Regions from separate parts of the Arthrobacter sp. Soil_C_60 genome, predicted to be linked through region 1. Evidence: riboswitches for the same ligand, from Rfam matches in the RefSeq annotation. Region 1 holds a riboswitch; each other region holds the start of a gene.
What was found. A riboswitch is a leader RNA that binds a small molecule or an ion and turns the genes downstream of it on or off. The one in region 1 is predicted to bind thiamine pyrophosphate.
Positions count from the first base shown of each region.

Region 2: linked by a shared signal. The riboswitch ahead of AC3A4M_RS16965 (ECF transporter S component) and the one ahead of thiD (bifunctional hydroxymethylpyrimidine kinase/phosphomethylpyrimidine kinase) in region 1 are both predicted to bind thiamine pyrophosphate.
Region 3: linked by a shared signal. The riboswitch ahead of thiO (glycine oxidase ThiO) and the one ahead of thiD (bifunctional hydroxymethylpyrimidine kinase/phosphomethylpyrimidine kinase) in region 1 are both predicted to bind thiamine pyrophosphate.
Region 4: linked by a shared signal. The riboswitch ahead of AC3A4M_RS13595 (3-oxoacyl-ACP reductase) and the one ahead of thiD (bifunctional hydroxymethylpyrimidine kinase/phosphomethylpyrimidine kinase) in region 1 are both predicted to bind thiamine pyrophosphate.

Region 1 is NZ_JBDGKM010000004.1:401,328-405,510, reverse strand. It holds gene AC3A4M_RS11610 (Rne/Rng family ribonuclease) at 1-2,172, shown strand, start outside; TPP riboswitch at 2,255-2,353, shown strand; gene thiD (bifunctional hydroxymethylpyrimidine kinase/phosphomethylpyrimidine kinase) at 2,421-3,896, shown strand; gene rplU (50S ribosomal protein L21) at 4,118-4,183, shown strand, end outside.
Region 2 is NZ_JBDGKM010000009.1:43,336-47,518, reverse strand. It holds gene AC3A4M_RS16990 (Na+/H+ antiporter subunit D) at 1-333, shown strand, start outside; gene AC3A4M_RS16985 (Na+/H+ antiporter subunit E) at 330-896, shown strand; gene AC3A4M_RS16980 (MrpF/PhaF family protein) at 908-1,177, shown strand; partial or broken gene mnhG (monovalent cation/H(+) antiporter subunit G) at 1,167-1,544, shown strand; gene AC3A4M_RS16970 (DUF4235 domain-containing protein) at 1,727-1,987, opposite strand; TPP riboswitch at 2,099-2,237, shown strand; gene AC3A4M_RS16965 (ECF transporter S component) at 2,290-2,904, shown strand; gene AC3A4M_RS16960 (ABC transporter ATP-binding protein) at 2,908-4,183, shown strand, end outside.
Region 3 is NZ_JBDGKM010000001.1:440,245-444,427, reverse strand. It holds gene AC3A4M_RS02210 (thiazole synthase) at 1-652, opposite strand, end outside; gene thiS (sulfur carrier protein ThiS) at 656-892, opposite strand; gene thiO (glycine oxidase ThiO) at 889-2,040, opposite strand; TPP riboswitch at 2,037-2,171, opposite strand; gene thiE (thiamine phosphate synthase) at 2,278-2,919, shown strand; gene AC3A4M_RS02190 (ferritin-like fold-containing protein) at 2,952-3,659, opposite strand; gene AC3A4M_RS02185 (RNB domain-containing ribonuclease) at 3,711-4,183, shown strand, end outside.
Region 4 is NZ_JBDGKM010000006.1:45,356-49,538, forward strand. It holds gene AC3A4M_RS13580 (dihydrolipoyl dehydrogenase family protein) at 122-1,519, shown strand; gene AC3A4M_RS13585 (hypothetical protein) at 1,568-1,966, opposite strand; gene AC3A4M_RS13590 (hypothetical protein) at 2,138-2,482, shown strand; TPP riboswitch at 2,554-2,648, shown strand; gene AC3A4M_RS13595 (3-oxoacyl-ACP reductase) at 2,700-3,464, shown strand; gene AC3A4M_RS13600 (LLM class flavin-dependent oxidoreductase) at 3,464-4,183, shown strand, end outside.

The DNA of each region.
Region 1 (4,183 bases):
CCGCGTGCGGTCAGCGAGACCCCGCCGAGCGACCGTGTCTCCTCGGTGAAGGGCTCCACCCGTCTCGAGGCCAAGAAGCAGCGCCGTCGTGAATCGCGCGAAACCGGCCGGCGGCGCCAGGTCATCACCGAGGCAGAGTTCCTGGCACGTCGTGAATCTGTGGACCGCCAGATGATAGTCCGCCAGCGCGATGACAGGATCCAGATCGGCGTCCTCGAAGACGGCGTGCTGGCCGAGCATTTCGTGTCCAAGACGCAGCAGGACTCCCTGATCGGCAACGTCTACGTCGGCAAGGTCCAGAACGTGCTGCCCAGCATGGAAGCGGCGTTCGTTGACATCGGGCGCGGCCGCAATGCCGTGCTGTACGCCGGCGAGGTCAACTGGGAAGCCGCGCATCTGGAGGGCCAGCCCCGCCGGATCGAGAACGCGCTGAAGTCCGGCGACTCGGTGCTCGTCCAGGTCACCAAGGACCCGGTAGGCCACAAGGGTGCACGCCTGACCAGCCAGATCTCGCTGCCCGGACGCTTCCTCGTCTACGTGCCGGGCGGATCCATGACCGGCATCTCCCGGAAGCTGCCTGACGTGGAGCGCAACCGGCTCAAGAAGATCCTGAAGGAACACGTTCCCGAGGGCGCCGGCGTCATTGTCCGCACCGCGGCCGAAGGCGCCAGCGAAGAAGAGTTGATGAACGACATCAACCGGCTTCGTGCGCAGTGGGAAGGGATCGAACGAAAGTCGACCTCCAATAAGACCCTGCCGCCTGAACTGCTCTACGCCGAGCCTGACCTGACCATCAAGGTGGTCCGCGATGTCTTCAACGAGGACTTCTCGAAGCTCATCGTGTCCGGTGAAGAGGCCTGGGACACCATCGAGGCCTACGTGACCTATGTGGCACCGGACCTCGTGGACCGGCTGGAGAAGTGGACCGGCGCCGAGGACATCTTCGCGGCCAACAGGATCGACGAGCAGATCCACAAGGCCCTCGAACGCAAGGTCTTCCTACCCTCGGGCGGCTCGCTGGTCATCGACCGCACCGAAGCCATGACCGTGGTTGACGTCAACACTGGCAAGTTCACCGGCTCCGGCGGCAACCTCGAAGAGACCGTTACCAAGAACAATCTGGAAGCGGCCGAAGAGGTAGTCCGGCAGCTGCGCCTGCGCGACATCGGCGGCATCATCGTCATCGACTTCATCGACATGGTGCTCGAGGCCAACCGCGATCTGGTGCTGCGCCGCCTGGTGGAATGCCTGGGCCGCGACCGGACCAAGCACCAGGTAGCCGAAGTGACGTCCCTGGGCCTGGTCCAGATGACCCGCAAGCGGATGGGTACCGGACTGCTCGAGGTCTTCGGCGAGAACTGCGAGCATTGCGGCGGCCGCGGCGTCGTCACCCATGACGAACCGCTGGAGCACCGCCGTGCCGCGGTTGCTGCCGAGCATCATCAGCACCTTGTCCGCGCCGAAAAGCCGGGGCGGCCGGAGAAGCCGTCCCGAAGCGAAAAGCGCCGGAGCAAGAGCCAGAACAACCAGGGCAGTGCGCCCTCCGCTCCCGACGCGGTTGTAGAACCGGAGCATGAGGACGACGCCGAGCGGCAAGCCAAGGCGCAGGCGGCCCGTGCCGCACTGGCGTCCATCGCCGCGGCGACCCACGCAGCCCACGAGGCAGAGGAACACGAGGCTGCGCTCAAGTCAGAACCGGCTGCGCGCAAGGCAGAACCGGACGCCGCCCCCGAGGCTCCGGTCTTGACCATCAACGGCGAAAAGGTTGTGCTGCCCCGTGCCGAGCACAGTCCGGTGGCGGCCAGTGAGGAGCCGGCCCTGACTCTGGCGAGCCTGACGGATGCCTTCAACAAGGTAAGTCCGGAGATCGTCACGAAACCAGAGCCGGAACCGGAGGCAAAGCCTGAGGCGGCGGCGCCGCCGGAGCGCCGCGGCCGCCGTCGTCGTGCCGCAAGCAGTCCCCAGGGAGCCGCGAATCAGGCACCCATTGAGCAGCGGGACGGCATGGAGCAGTCCGCGAAGGCTGCCCCGGAGGTTCGGCCGGTCTCCGGATCGGGCGGCGCCGATGCGTCGGCGGACCGTGATGAAGCGGCGGCTAAGCCGGAGGCTGAGAAGAAGACTCCGGTGCAGCCGGTGATTCTGGGAGTCGGAGTTCCTGCGTCGGAACTCTGATCCAGCACTGAGCAATTCCTGCTAATGAATCAGGGGCGGTCCTTTCATGTCGAAAGGACCGCCCCTGATGCATTAGGCTGGCAGCAGTGACACGGGGTGCCGGCGACTAGCCGGCTGAGATTTGAGACCCGTTGAACCTGAACCAGTTAGGACTGGCGGAGGGATGTCGCTGCAGTCTTCGGGCCACTGGCTGGCCAGCTGTGGAATTCTGCCGTGCACGTTCCGCCCTGAGCAGCAACGGAGCAGCCATGACCATTCGAACTACCCCCAGGGTTTTAAGCATTGCGGGGACCGATCCGACCGGCGGCGCCGGGATCCAGGCAGACCTGAAGAGCATCGCAGCGAACGGCGGCTACGGTATGGCCGCAGTGACCGCACTGGTAGCCCAGAACACCCAGGGTGTCCGCTCCGTCCATGCACCGCCGCCAACTTTCCTCGCCGAGCAGCTGGCCGCGGTCAGCGACGACGTCTGCATCGATGCGGTGAAGATCGGCATGCTTGGTGACAGCGAGGTGATTGGAACGGTAGGCCGCTGGCTCGCTGAGGTGAGCCCCGCCGTCGTTGTTCTGGACCCGGTGATGGTGGCCACCAGCGGCGACCGACTGCTGGCAGCGGAAGCGGAGGAGGCGCTGCGCGGCTTGCTCAACCAAGCCCACCTCGTGACGCCGAACCTGCCGGAGCTGGCGGTGCTGCTCGGTGCCGAGACCGCCGCCGACTGGCAGGAGGCGCTGGCGCAGGGGCGGGAGCTCTCCCGCCGGCATGGCGTCATGGTTCTGGTCAAGGGCGGACACCTGCCCGCGGAGGACTGCCCCGATGCGCTGGTGGATGTGAACGGGCGGCTGGCGGGCGAGGTGGTTGAATTCCGCTCAGGCCGGGTGCGGACGAAAAACACGCATGGGACCGGCTGCTCGCTCTCGGCGGCGATGGCTACGGTGCAGGCACGGACGGGGGACTGGACGGAGTCGCTCAAAGAGGTGAAGGAGTGGCTGTTCGGCGCGCTGGTGCGCGCGGACGAGCTAGAGGTCGGGAAGGGCAGCGGGCCCATCCACCATTTCCACCAGCACACGCCGCGTCCGGCGGACCGGTTCAGCAGGGAAGCCTGGGAACGCACCGCAGACATCCGGGCGGAGATCATGGAACTGGATTTTGTGCGGTCGCTCGCGGCAGGAACCCTCAGCGAATCGCAGTTCGGTTACTACCTGGCCCAGGACGCGCGCTACCTTAATGGCTACTCGCGGGCACTGGCCCGTGCCAGCGCGCTGGCGCCCACCGAGCAGGAACAGCTGTTCTGGGCCAAGGGCGCACACAACTGCCTTGAAGTCGAGGCGCAGCTGCACCGCGAATGGCTCGCCGGGCGCAACATCGCGCCGGCACAAGGACCGGTCACCAAGGCCTACGTGGACCATCTGCTTGCCGTCAGCGCTGCGGGGAGCTACGCCGAGCTGGTGGCCGCCGTGGTGCCGTGCTACTGGCTGTATGCGCACGTCGGCAGCGAACTGTATGGCCGGTACATGTCCGCAGGAGCCTCCGGCCACCCGTACGGCGCGTGGATCGAGACCTATGCGGACGACGATTTCGCGGAGGCCACCCGGCAGGCCGTGGCAATCATGGACGCGGCTGCCCAGCAGATGCCGGAGCAGGAGCGCGAACGGATGATGGCCGCCTTCGAGCATTCGGCCCGCTACGAGCTCCACTTTTTCGATGCGCCAAGGCTCTATGCTTGAGCCACGGCCGGTGTGGGCGAGCTAACAGTGCAGTTCCGCGGCACGCCGCCCGGGCGCCATTTGCAGGAAATAGCGGAAATAGCGTAATCTTGATCTTCGGTGCGAACGCCTTCGAAGGGTAAATCCCGTAGGCGTCACTGCACAGTGCTGGCAGGCATCCTTTTACCGCCTGTATTCAAAGCGCATAACTGTATTAAACGTCGAGAGAAGTGAGTTCCCAAGTGGTGTACGCGATTGTCCGCGCAGGCGGCCGCCAAGAAAAGGTTTCCGTCGGAGACCTCGTAACC
Region 2 (4,183 bases), on a different contig from region 1:
GTCTGGAACAGGGCCTTCTGGCGGACTCCGGAGGACGCCGAGCACCCGGACCCCGTGCTGCTGGCCAGCAAGCCGGACGGTTCCACGCTGCGCACTTCCAAGTACGTGACGGACAAGCCCACCGGCCGGTTCTCCGGCAGGGGGACCATCCACCTGCTGCCCAAGAGCATGGTCGGGGCCACCATGGGCCTGGTGGCACTCGGGGTGGCACTGACCGTCTTCGCCGGCCCGCTGTTCCAGCTGAGCGACCAGGGCGCCCGGGCCATGCTTGAGCGCACCCCCTACATCGAGGCCGTTCTTGGCCCCGGCGCGGCGCAGGGGGTTGAGCAATGACGCGTTCCCGGATTCCGCTGCTCGTCGAAATACCGCTGCTGGTCTGGCTGGTCATCCTCTGGGGAGCCCTCTGGCAGGACTTCAGCGCCGGCAACCTGATTTTCGGACTGCTCATCGCCCTCGCCGTCGTCAATATCTTCTACCTGCCGCCGGTAGAACTGGCCGGACGGCTGAATCTGTGGGCGGCGGCCCTGTTCGTGGCATCGTTCCTGGTGAACGTGGCCAAGGCCAGCTTCGAGGTCTTCTGGATTGCTCTCACCCGTGGCCCGCGCACGATGAACGGGGTGGTGGCCGTCCAACTGCGCAGCCATTCGGACCTGCTGGTCACCGCCACCGGCCATACAATTTCGCTGATTCCCGGGAGCCTCGTGGTGGACGTGGACCGGTCCACGTCGACGCTGTACCTGCACGTGCTGGACATTCCGGACCCGGACAAGGCGGACCGGTTCCGCGAACAGGTCCGCAGGATCGAGGCCGGGCTGATCCGGGCCATCGGCAGTAAAGAGGAAGTCGCGATGGTCAAAGCGGAGGCAGCAAACCGACGGAACGGAGGAACCAGTTGAACAGTCCATTCATGGAAGTTGTGCTGGTGATCGTCACTGTCGTCCTGGCCTTCTCCGCCGCCGTCGCGATCTCCCGGATTGTCAAAGGTCCCTCGATCCTGGACCGTGTGATCGCTATCGACGTTTTGCTGGCCATCGTCTGCGCGGGCTTGATAGCGGACATGGCCGTCCGGAAGCATCAGGCCAATCTGACCTTGGTGATCATCATTTCCCTGATTGGCTTCATCGGTTCGGTCACGGTAGCCCGCTTCGTCATCGATAGGCGGACCCATGAACACTGATCTTGTGCTGGAAATTGTTGCCGGACTCTGCCTGGTCCTCGGGGCGCTGATGTCCCTGGCCGCCGCTATCGGGCTGCTCCGGTTTCCGGACCTGCTCTCGCGGATGCACGCAGGCACCAAGCCCCAGGTTTTCGGGCTGCTGCTGCTGCTGATCGGTCTGGCCCTCCAGCTCCGCAGCTGGGCAGCGGTACCGGTGCTGATTATCGCCTGGCTGTTCCAGCTGCTGACGGTTCCGGTCTCGGCGCATATGGTAGGCCGTGCCGGCTACCGCACCAAGCACCTGCACCGGGAAACACTGAGCGTGGACGACCTGGATGCCGTGGTCCAGAAAGCCGCGGCGGAAGAAGCCGAACGCCGGAAGGCGGATGCCGCGGAAGAGGCGGCCCTGGCTGCCGATCCCGAGTTGGCGGCAGAACTGGACGTCGGCGGGAACATTGAGGAAAAGCCTGTAGGAAAGCTGAAGGGCGCGCTGCGTAGCAAGGAGCCAAAGGAAGCGGCGGCGAAGGCTTCCGCCAAACGCCGCCGCGAATCCTGAAACTTGCCCAGGGGCTAGACCATGTCCCGGGTCCGGTTGAAGCGGTTGACTGCCTGCATGGTTCCGCGCTGGGACAGCACGCGGATGATGGCGCTGACCGTACCGGAAATCGCGGCAAAAGCGAGGGTGGCGCGCAGGCTGTTTTCCATGTCGTCGTCATGCTTAGGGGAGTCCTCCCCGGTAACGGCCTTCCACAGGATGTCGATGAGCTTGGCGCCGGCCAGGCCAGCCGCAATGCTCACCAACGTACCCAGAAGTTTCAAAACCGTACTCATTTGCCACTGCCCTTCGTTGGAGAACGTCATCTGCCACCCAGCCTAGCGTTTTCCGGGTCGGCTGCCACCCGCCGTCGTCAGTAGTACACTGGAAGACGCTTGAAAAAGCACACATGACGACAGGGGAGCGTCCGTCACGGTAACCACGGCAAGCAGCCGTACCGGGTCGGGACGCTGAGAGTGCGGACAGCCGCAGACCCTCGAACCTGCTCCGGTTAGTACCGGCGAAGGGAGTCGAGATCTCAGGGTGTGCCCGGAAAGGCCGGGTTGCCCTCCCCTCCTGAACCCCAGGAGGATTTTCCATGAACACCGTTACACCTTCCGCGCACGCATCTGCGCGCAAACCCCGTTACACCTGGCGCGTTGTCGATATTGTGGTCGCGTCCGTGATCGGCGTGGCCATCGGGGTCATCTTCTGGGCCTGGTCCGCCGGCTATTCCGGCATTGCGGTGCTGACCGCGGCCTTCCCGCCGGCCGGCGGGCTCTACGCCGGCGGCTGGCTCACGGCCGGGGTCCTGGGCGGGCTGCTCATCCGCAAGCCCGGCGCGGCGATCTACTGCGAGGTCCTCGCGGCCGCGGTGTCGAGCCTGCTGGGCACGCAGTTCGGCCTCACGGTGCTTCTGTCCGGCCTGATCCAGGGCGTGGGGGCGGAACTGGTCTTCCTGCTCTTCCTCTACAAAAAGTTCAACCTCGGCGTGTCGCTGCTGGCCGGGCTGGGCGCCGGCCTGGCGCTGGCCATCGGTGAGAACTTTATGTGGAACGTGGAATGGGCAACCGACTGGAAGCTCTGGTACACGCTGTTCGCCGCCATTTCCGGCGTGGTCATCGCCGGACTGCTGCCCTGGCTGGCGATGAGGGGACTGGCCAAGACGGGCGCGCTCTCATCCTTTGCCGCCGGCCGGACGGCTGACGTATAGGCCATGGTAAACACTCAAAGTACGACGGCGGAGCGCGGCCGCCCGGCCGCTGTCACCGCAGAGGGATACGGCTGGCGCCATGCCGGCCGCAAGGATCCGGCGGTCAGCGACGTGAGCTTCGGGATCGAACCGGGGGAGCGCGTGCTGCTGCTCGGTGCCTCCGGTGCCGGCAAATCCACGCTGCTGCATGCCATTGCAGGGGTACTGGGCGACGACGGCGAAGGCGACGAAGCGGGCCGCCTGACCGTCGACGGCAGGCACCCCGTCCAGTCCCGCGGCCGGACGGGACTAGTGCTCCAGGACCCGGAGTCCCAGGTGGTCATGGCGCGCGTGGGGGACGAAGTCGCCTTCGGCGCAGAGAACATGGCCCTGCCTCGGGACGAAATCTGGGCGCGCGTGCGCGAAAGCCTCGCCGATGTGGGCCTCGAGGTCCCGCTGGGCCATGCCACTACGGCGCTCTCCGGCGGGCAGAAACAGCGGCTTGCGCTGGCATCGGTCCTGGCCATGCGGCCCGGTGTCCTGTTGCTGGACGAGCCCACGGCAAACCTGGATCCGGACGGGGTGCTGGAGGTCCGGGACGCGGTGGTCGGAGTGCTTGAGCGCACCGGCGCCACCCTGATTGTGGTGGAACACCGCGTGGCCGTCTGGGCGGACGTGGTGGACCGGGTCATCGTACTGGCTGCCGGCGGCGGAGTTCTCGCCGACGGTCCGCCGACGGAGGTGCTCAATGCCGCAAGTACCAGGGAACGCCTGATCGAAGCCGGTGTCTGGGTTCCCGGTTACACTCCTCAACTGCACACGCCCGGGGCCACCGGCGGTGGCCACGGCAGCGGCGGCGGCCACAACACGCAGGGTACGGGCCTGCTCCGGGCGGCGGAGCTGTCCATTGCCCGGACCCGGCGGGCCGGGCCGGTAGTCAATAAGGTCTCGCTGGAACTGGCGGCGGGCGAGGCGTTGAGTATTACCGGCCCCAACGGCGCCGGTAAGTCGACCTTGGCGCTGACCCTGGCCGGGCTGCTGACCCCCGCGGGCGGCAGGCTTGAGGCCGCGCCGGAGCTCCAGCGGGGCGCGGCCGGCACCGTGCACAAGTGGAAATCCGCCGAGCTGGTCACCCGGATCGGCACCGTCTTCCAGGAACCCGAACACCAGTTCCTGACCCACCGGGTGATCGACGAACTCGAATTCGGTCCCCGGCGGGTCGCCCGGCTTCCGGAGGACGAGGTGCGACGCCGCGTTGATGCCATTGCGGAGCGGCTGCGGCTGACCAAACTCCTGCAGG
Region 3 (4,183 bases), on a different contig from region 1:
CCATGCGGACCGGATGCTGGGCCCTGGTCACGGCGGTGGCGAGCAGGACGGCGTCGCAGCCAAGCTCCATGGCCAGTGCAGCGTCCGACGCCGTGCCGATACCGGCGTCCAGCACCACCGGAATCCCGGCGCGCGAGACAATCAATTCGATGTTGTGCGGATTGAGGATTCCCAGCCCGGTACCGATCGGAGCACCCAGCGGCATCACGGCGGCAGCACCCAGCAGCTCGAGCCGGCGGGCCAGCACCGGGTCGTCATTGGTGTAGGCGAAGACCTTGAACCCGCGGTTGACCAAGGCCTCGGTTGCCTCGACAAGTTCCACCGCGTCGGGCAGCAGTGTCTCTTCGTCCGCGATGACTTCGAGTTTCACCCAGTTCGTCTCCAGGGCTTCGCGCCCGAGTTCGGCGGTCATCACCGCCTCCCGCGCCGTGTAGCAGCCCGCCGTGTTCGGCAGCACGCGAATGCCATGGCGGTCCAGCAGGTCGAAGACCGAAGTACCGGTACCGGCCGCGTAGCGGCGCATCGCTACCGTGGTGAGTTCTGTTCCGGAAGCCAGCAGCGCCTCGCCCAAACCATCCAGGCTCGGCGCCCCGCCCGTGCCCATGATTAGGCGTGATCCGAGCCTTACCCCGTCGATCATCAGTTCATCCATTATTCAGCCTCCCTGTACCGCGGTCACGAGTTCTACGCCGTCGCCGTCGGCGAGCACGGTCCGGGCCCAGCTGCCGCGCGGCGCTACCTCCGCGTTCAGCGCGACAGCCACACCGAGCCGTCCGCCGTCGGCCGGCCGCCCGTCCTCCGCCAATTCACGGCCGGTGGTCCTGGCCACCAGCTCGAGCAGTGTCGGCGCGGTCGGCAAGGTGTACGGACTGCCGTTGACGGTGATCTTCATGCGTGACTCTCCTTGGTCATATTGCTGAACCTGTCGGGATTGAATTGCAGTAGCTCGGCTGAGATTTGCACACCCTCGATGAGGTCGGCGCAGATCCTGGCCGCGACCGGCGTCAGGAGCACTCCGTGGCGGAAGAATCCGGTGGCAACTACCAAGCCCGGAAGGTCCTCCGCCCCTGACGCCACCCGTCCCAGCAACGGCGCATTATCCGGTGTTCCCGGCCGAGCACGGCAGGTCATCTCTTCGAGCGCGAGTTCCGCGACGGCCGGCACCAGCGTCTGGGCGTCGCGGAGCAACTGGTACACCCCGCCGGCTGACACATCCGCCGACCCGTCCTCGCGCTGGGTGGCCCCGATCACCACCGTGCCGTCCTCGCGCGGAACAAGATAAACCGGGTGCCCGCGAACGATGCCACGGATTGTCGAGGTGAGAAACGGTTGCAGGCCTGTGGATACGCGCAGCCGCAGAATGTCCCCGTACACCGGACGCAGCGGCAGCCGCAGCCCCTCGGGCAGGCCGGAGAGGTTGGCGGCCGCAAGCCCGTTCGCGACCACCGTTTCGTCTGCCGCGATGACCTCGCCGCCTGCTAACTGCACGCCAACAACTGTGCCCCCAGCATCGGTGATGAGTCCGGCTGCCTTTTGACTTACGACGGCGGCGCCTGAGTTCCGCAGCATCTTCACTAACGCCGTGGAAAGGGCCCGTGGATCCACTTGGTGGTCGCCCGGCGCGTAGAAGGCACCGGTCAGGGCCGGGCCCAGGCTGGGTTCGAGCCGCCGGGCCTCGCGGCTGGTGATTTCGTGGACCTCGAGTCCTTCGGCCAGCTGCGCCTGTTTCAGGTCTGCGAGCGCGGTGCGGTCCGCGGCGTCGAAAGCGGCAACCAAGGTCCCGGTTTCCTGGTAGCCGGTCTCCCCCAGCCCCGCAACGAACCCAGGGTAAAGCCGGGCGGACTCGCGGGTCAGGGCCAGCAGCCGCTCTTCCTGGTAGTGCAGTTCGCTGACCGGGGCGAGCATGCCCGCGGCGGCGTACGTGGCGCCCGTGGCGGGAGCGGGATCGATGACGGTGACACGGTGGCCGCGGCGGGTGGCTTCTGCGGCGATACCCAGTCCCACTATGCCCGCGCCGATGACGGCAACATGTTTGGACAACTTTGAGCTTCCTTCCCTACGCCGGCATGACCCGGATCAGGTTCGACGGTCGGTGCCAGGCACCCTCTCAGCCTGTCGGCCGCCGGCAATTGCCGAACGTGCCGCCCTTTCAGGCTCCCGCAGTGTTTTCTCCAGTGTAGCCATAGTTGCGGCTTCGCCGGCGTCACATTCTGCTGCCGAAGCCCGCGTCCCGCCACCGCGGAGTTCCTTGCGCGGTTTGCCATTATGGTTGCAGGTATGGATTTTTCCTCTGCCCAGCTTTACCTTTGCACCGACGCGCGCCGCGACCGTGGGGACTTCGAGCAGTTCCTCGATGCTGCCTACTCCGGCGGTGTGGACATCATCCAGTTGCGGGACAAGTCCCTCGATGCCGCCGAAGAGCTGGAGCTGCTCGGCGTGCTCGCCGACGTTGCCGCCCGGCACTCAAAGCCGTGGTCCGTCAACGACAGGGCGGATCTGGCTGCAGTGGCCGGGGCACCGGTCTTCCACGTCGGTCAGCAGGACCTTCCGCCGGCCGCGGCCCGGTCCGTGCTCGGGCCCGCTGCCGCCATCGGCCGCTCCACCCACACTCCGGAACAGGCATCAGCTGCCTTAGCCGATGACGCCCTGGACTATTTCTGCACCGGGCCGCTCTGGGCCACCCCTACCAAGCCGGGCAGGGCCGCCGTCGGTCTTCAACTGGTGGAGTTTACTGCCGCCCAGCAGGCGCAGACGGGTTCAGGCAAGCCGTGGTTCGCCATTGGCGGTATCGATCTGGAGAACATCGGCCAGGTAACGGAGGCCGGGGCCAAACGCGTCGTCGTCGTTCGCGCCGTCACCGATGCCGATGATCCGGCCGAGGCTGCCAGGGCGCTGAAGTCCGCGCTGCCGCCCCTGTAACCCGGCGTTCGGCCGGCTGGTGGCGTGAACGTTCAGGCGGTCAGGCCCAGGGCGTTCATCCGGCGGGAATGGTTCCGGGTCAGTTCTGCGAAAAGTTCCGCGGTGACCGCCTGCTGGGAGGCCGGTTCGTCCAGTCCCAGCAGGGCGCCCAGGAAAGCCCGCTCGATCCCGATGCGCTGCGCCTGCGTCAACGCCTCGCCGACCAGCCGCCGGCCCCACAAGGCCAGCCTCGAGGCCAGCCGCTCGTCATGTTCCAGCGCCCTGCGCAGCCGACTAGTGAGCAAGGCCAGCTGGTCCCCGTTTTCCTTGATCCTGGACACCAGCGCGCGCGTCTCGGGATCCAGCCGGTCGGCGATCGCACGGTAGAAATCCCCCGAAACGGCATCCGTGACGTAGGCCTTCATCAACGATTCATACCAGTCTCCGGGCCGCGTCCGCTCGTGGAACGCGTCGATCGAAGCCTGGAAAGGCGCCATGGCAACCTGCACGTCGACACCAAGGCGCGCCAGCTCGGCGCTGACAAGTTCAAAGTGCCCGAATTCGACGACTGCGAGGCGCCCGAGATCCGCGCGGTCTTTCAACGTCGGCGAGAACCGGGCGTCCGAGGAGAACCGCTCGAAGGCGGACAGCTCGCCGTAGGCCATGACGCCATACAGATCAACGACATGCTGCAGATGTTCCGCTCCTGTCCCGTTGCTGGTGGCCGGGCGATCAGCGGGGAAGGATCCTTCGGAGCTCATGAGCACTACCCTAACGCCCCACCTGCGGCGCTGTGGCGATAGGCTGGGCCTGTGCCGTATTCACACGTTGACGCCAGAGTTAATGAATCGCAGCATCTGCTCGCCCGTGTGCTGAAGGAACTGCGCACCGAGCTGGAACTTCCCGCGGCGTTCAGCCCTTCGGTCCTTGCGGAAGCCGAGAAGGCCGTGGCGGAACAGTCCATGCCAGCCGCGGACCTAACCGGGCTGGACTTTGTCACCATCGATCCGCCAAGCTCCACCGACCTGGACCAGGCGATGTACATCGAGCGCGACGGCGGGGGCTACCGGCTCTGGTATGCCATCGCGGATGTTCCCGCTTTTGTTGCTCCCGGCGGTGAACTTGACGCTGAGACGCGACGGCGCGGCCAGACCATCTATGCTCCGGATGGACGCATTCCGTTGCACCCGCCGGTGATCAGCGAAGACTCCGGCAGCCTCCTCCCGGACCAGGACCGCAGCGCATTCGTGTGGGAATTCGAGCTCGACGCCGCCGCAGTGGTCAG
Region 4 (4,183 bases), on a different contig from region 1:
ACGACGGATTCCCAGCGTAGGTAGCTGCTAAGCAACCTGTCCATACCCCTGCTGGAAGGCGACCCGCGTAGGATCGACCCGAGGGCGGCACCGCCCGGCGGCACACTTCAGGAGGACCATCATGGACATTGAAGAAGTCGACCTACTGGTCATCGGCGGCGGCAAGGCGGGCAAATCCCTGGCCATGGACCGGGCCAAGGCCGGGCAGAAAGTAGCCATGGTTGAACGCAGCATGATCGGCGGCACCTGCATTAATGTGGCCTGCATTCCCACGAAGACCCTCATCAACAGCGGCCGGGTACTGGAGACCGTCCGGCGTGCGGCCGAGTTCGGTATTTCCGGCGTCGAAGATCCGCGGATGGATCTGGCCCTGCTGCGGCACCGCAAGGATGACGTCGTCGGCACCATGGTCAAGGGACAGCTCGGCAGTTTCACCGATTCCGGGATGGACTTCATCCTGGGCGAAGCGAAATTTACCGGGCCCAGAACCGTACACGTGGACCTTAACGACGGCGGCACCCGCGTCCTGCGCGGCACCGACGTCGTGATCAATCTCGGCACCGAGCCGGCGCTGCCTCCGATTGCGGGGCTGGCGGAGGCCCGGGTGCAGACCAGCAATACCATGCTCGAGCTTGAGTCGTTGCCGGAGAGCATTGTCATCCTCGGCGGCGGTTACATCGGCTGTGAATTCGCGGACCTGCTCAACACCATCGGCGTCAATGTAACGATCGTCCAGCGCGGGAACCAGTTGCTGGGCCGCGAGGATGCAGACGTGTCCGCCGCGGTCAAGAAAGCCTTTATCGACGCCGGCATCACCGTCCGCCTCGGCGCCGCAGCCGAGAAAATCCAGCGCGCTGCAGACGGCACGGTCAGCGTGACCCTTGACGATGGCGAAACGATCAGCGCGGAGGACGTCCTGGTGGCGCTCGGCAGGAAACCCATGACCGACGGCGCCAATCTGGAAGCCGCCGGCGTGATCCTGGACGACCGCGGCTTCATCGAGGTCGACCAGCAGTTGCGGGCGGCCGACGGCGTCTGGGCTGCCGGCGATGCTGCCGGGACCCCGCAGTTCACGCACGCTTCCTACGACGACTACCGCATCCTCAAGGCCAATCTGGCCGCCCGGCATGGCGACGGCGAGGCCCGCACCACCGAGGGACGGCTCATTCCCTACACGGTCTTCATCACGCCCGAACTGGGCCGGGTCGGCCTGACTGAGCAGCAGGCCCGCTACGCCGGCCACGATGTCCGCATCGCCAAGATGCCGGTTGCCGCCATTCCGCGCGCCCGTACACTCGGCCAGACCGAAGGCGTGTGGAAGGCCGTGCTGGACCGGAAGACCGGCAGGATTCTGGGCGTGGCGCTACTGGGCACCGAGGCCAGCGAAGCCACCGCCGTGGTCCAGATGGCCATGCTGGCGGGGCTGGAATTCACGGCGGTGCGGGACGCCGTCATCACCCATCCGACCATTGCCGAAGGACTGAATCTGCTCTTCACTCCGGCTTACCTGGAGGATTGAGCCACCCGGGACGGCAGCCACGCAGGGCAGCCCTTTGACGTGGCGCGTTTAGCCTTGCTGACGCTCCCGGAAGAAATCGTCCTCCCGGCCGTGCCGCAGCGCCTGGTCCCATTCGGCGATCAATTCGCCGAGGTTCCCTTGCTCTTCGGCGGCAATAAACAGTGCCATGTCCTGATTGGCTGTATCCCTGCGGGTGACGGCCCAGATCTCCTCGTACCGGCCGGCACGCCCGGCTTCCCGCAGCACGATCCGGAACCGGCGGCTGTACTCCCGTTCCTCCGGCCGGCCGAAGCGCTCTGACTTCAGGTACACAAACGCCAACACCGCAACCACCGCTCCACCGAACACTACGGTTCCAACCAGCGCGATCCCGTCCGGCAGCAGGAGGGTGAGGACCCACCAGAGCAGGCCCAGGAAAACCATCAATGCCCCAAGGACGATGATCACCGCTCCAGATTAGCCTTCCAAACGGGGACCGCGGCGACGGGGAACGATGCCCGGCTGCCTAGCACCGCCGCATCCCTCAGATTGAGGGTGTCGGCGCTCCCGGGCCGGGCCTACCATGAGCCCTACACCGGCTCGCATGAGCTCCCCGCAGCAGCAAAAGAAGGATCTGTCATGGAATGTATTACCTGGTTTGTGCCTATCCTGCCCGGGAAGCTTGAGGCGTGGAGGGCTTTCGTGGAGGAGATCAACGGTCCGCGGAAGGACGATTTCGCCCAGTCCCGGCAGCGCCTCGGGGCCAGCCGTGAAGTGATCGGCCTGGTCCAGAGTCCCGAAGGAGACTTTGCCGCTTTGTTCCACGAGGGCGAGAGCGTCTCCGCGGGGTTCAGCAAGCTGGCTGCCTCCGAAGACCCCTTCGACGTCTGGTTCAAGGACAAGATTCTGGAGCTCCATGGGGTCACCAAGGAAATGCTGGCTCAGGGACCGCCTTCTCAAGTGGTGATGGACTACCGGGCGTAACGGCGCGGAGCTTCATGGACCGTCTGGAGGCGGCGTTGCTGCAGTAGCCGGCTCCGGCAGGTAGACTCGCAGGCAGTGACACGGGGTGCCCCCTTGAGGGGCTGAGAGCAAACCCGTTGAACCTGATCTAGTTCGTACTAGCGAAGGGATGTCATGCAGCGGCTGCCGTGCGGTGCGTTGCACCATCTTTTCGCCTTATTCAAGGTGGAGAACCTCAATGCAGCTCGCAGCACAGACCGTACTGGTAACCGGCGGCGGCCGTGGCCTCGGCGCCCGGATCGTCGCAGCCTTCGCGGAAGCCGGCGCCCGGGTAGTCATCAATTACCGCAACAGCGGTTCGGCCGCGGAGGAGCTGGCCGCCAAGTTCGGGCCGGAGCAGGCCGTGGCTCTGCAGTCGGACGTCACCGATGCCGGGCAGGTGGCGGAGCTGTTCAGCCGTGCCGAAGCCCATTTCGGTGGCGCAGTGACCACGGTGGTCAACAACGCGCTGGCGGATTTCTCGTTCAACGGGGATGCCCGCTCCAGCGCCTCCGATATTTCCTGGTCCGAGTTCGAGACCCAGTTCTCCGGCAGCGTGCGTGGCGCGCTGAACACCGCGCAGCAGGCACTTCCCGGCATGCGCGGCCACCGATTTGGCCGGATCATCAACATCGGCACCAACCTCTTCCAGAATCCGGTAGTTCCCTACCACGACTACACCGCGGCCAAGGCGGCCCTGCTCTCGCTGACCCGGACGCTGGCGGCGGATCTGGGCCAGCACAACGTCACCGTCAACATGGTCTCCGGCGGATTGCTCCGCACCACCGACGCCAGCGCTGCCACACCGGATGAAGTCTTCGAGCTGATCGCCGCCTCCACTCCGCTGCGCAGAGTAACGACGCCGGAAGAACTGGCCGACGCGGTACTGTTCTTCGCGTCGCCCTGGGCCCGCTCGGTGACCGGGCAGAACCTGATGGTCGACGGCGGACTGGTGATGAGCTAGTGGCGGCGCGGCAACTGCACTTCAACGCGTTCCTGTTCGGCTGCGGCCACCACAACGCCGCCTGGCGTCGGCCGCAGTCGCCCATCGAGCAGCTCGGCGACATCGCCTTCTACGAGCGGCTGGCCCAAACCGCGGAGCGGGGCCTGTTCGACGCCGTCTTCTTCGCGGACGGACACTCGGCGGGCAACGTCGGCGCAGGGCCGCTCTGGCATCTGGAACCCCTCACCGCCCTGTCGGCCATGGCCCGGGCCACCAGCAGGATCGGCCTGGTCAGCACGGTTTCGGCCACCTTCTACACACCGTTCCATGCCGCCCGCATGCTGGCCTCCATGGACCACATCAGCGCCGGGCGCATCGGCTGGAATGTCGTCACGTCGATGTTCGACGCCGAGGCACGCAACCACGGTATGGCGGCCATGCCCGGGCATCAGGAACGTTATGAACGCGCCGCCGAGTTCATCGACGTCGCCCTCAGGTTGTGGGATTCCTGGTCCGACGACGCGCTCGTCCTCGACCGCCAGGGCTGCTACGCGGATCCGGCCGAAGTCCAGCCGCTCCACCATTCCGGACGGCACTTTCTGGTGGACGGCCCGCTCACCGTCCCGCGCTCCCCGCAGGGTCGGCCGGTGCTGTTCCAGGCCGGCGCCTCGGAGCAGGGACGCGACCTCGCCGCCCGTTATGCCGAAGGCATCTACGCCGTCGCCTACGATCTGGTCAGC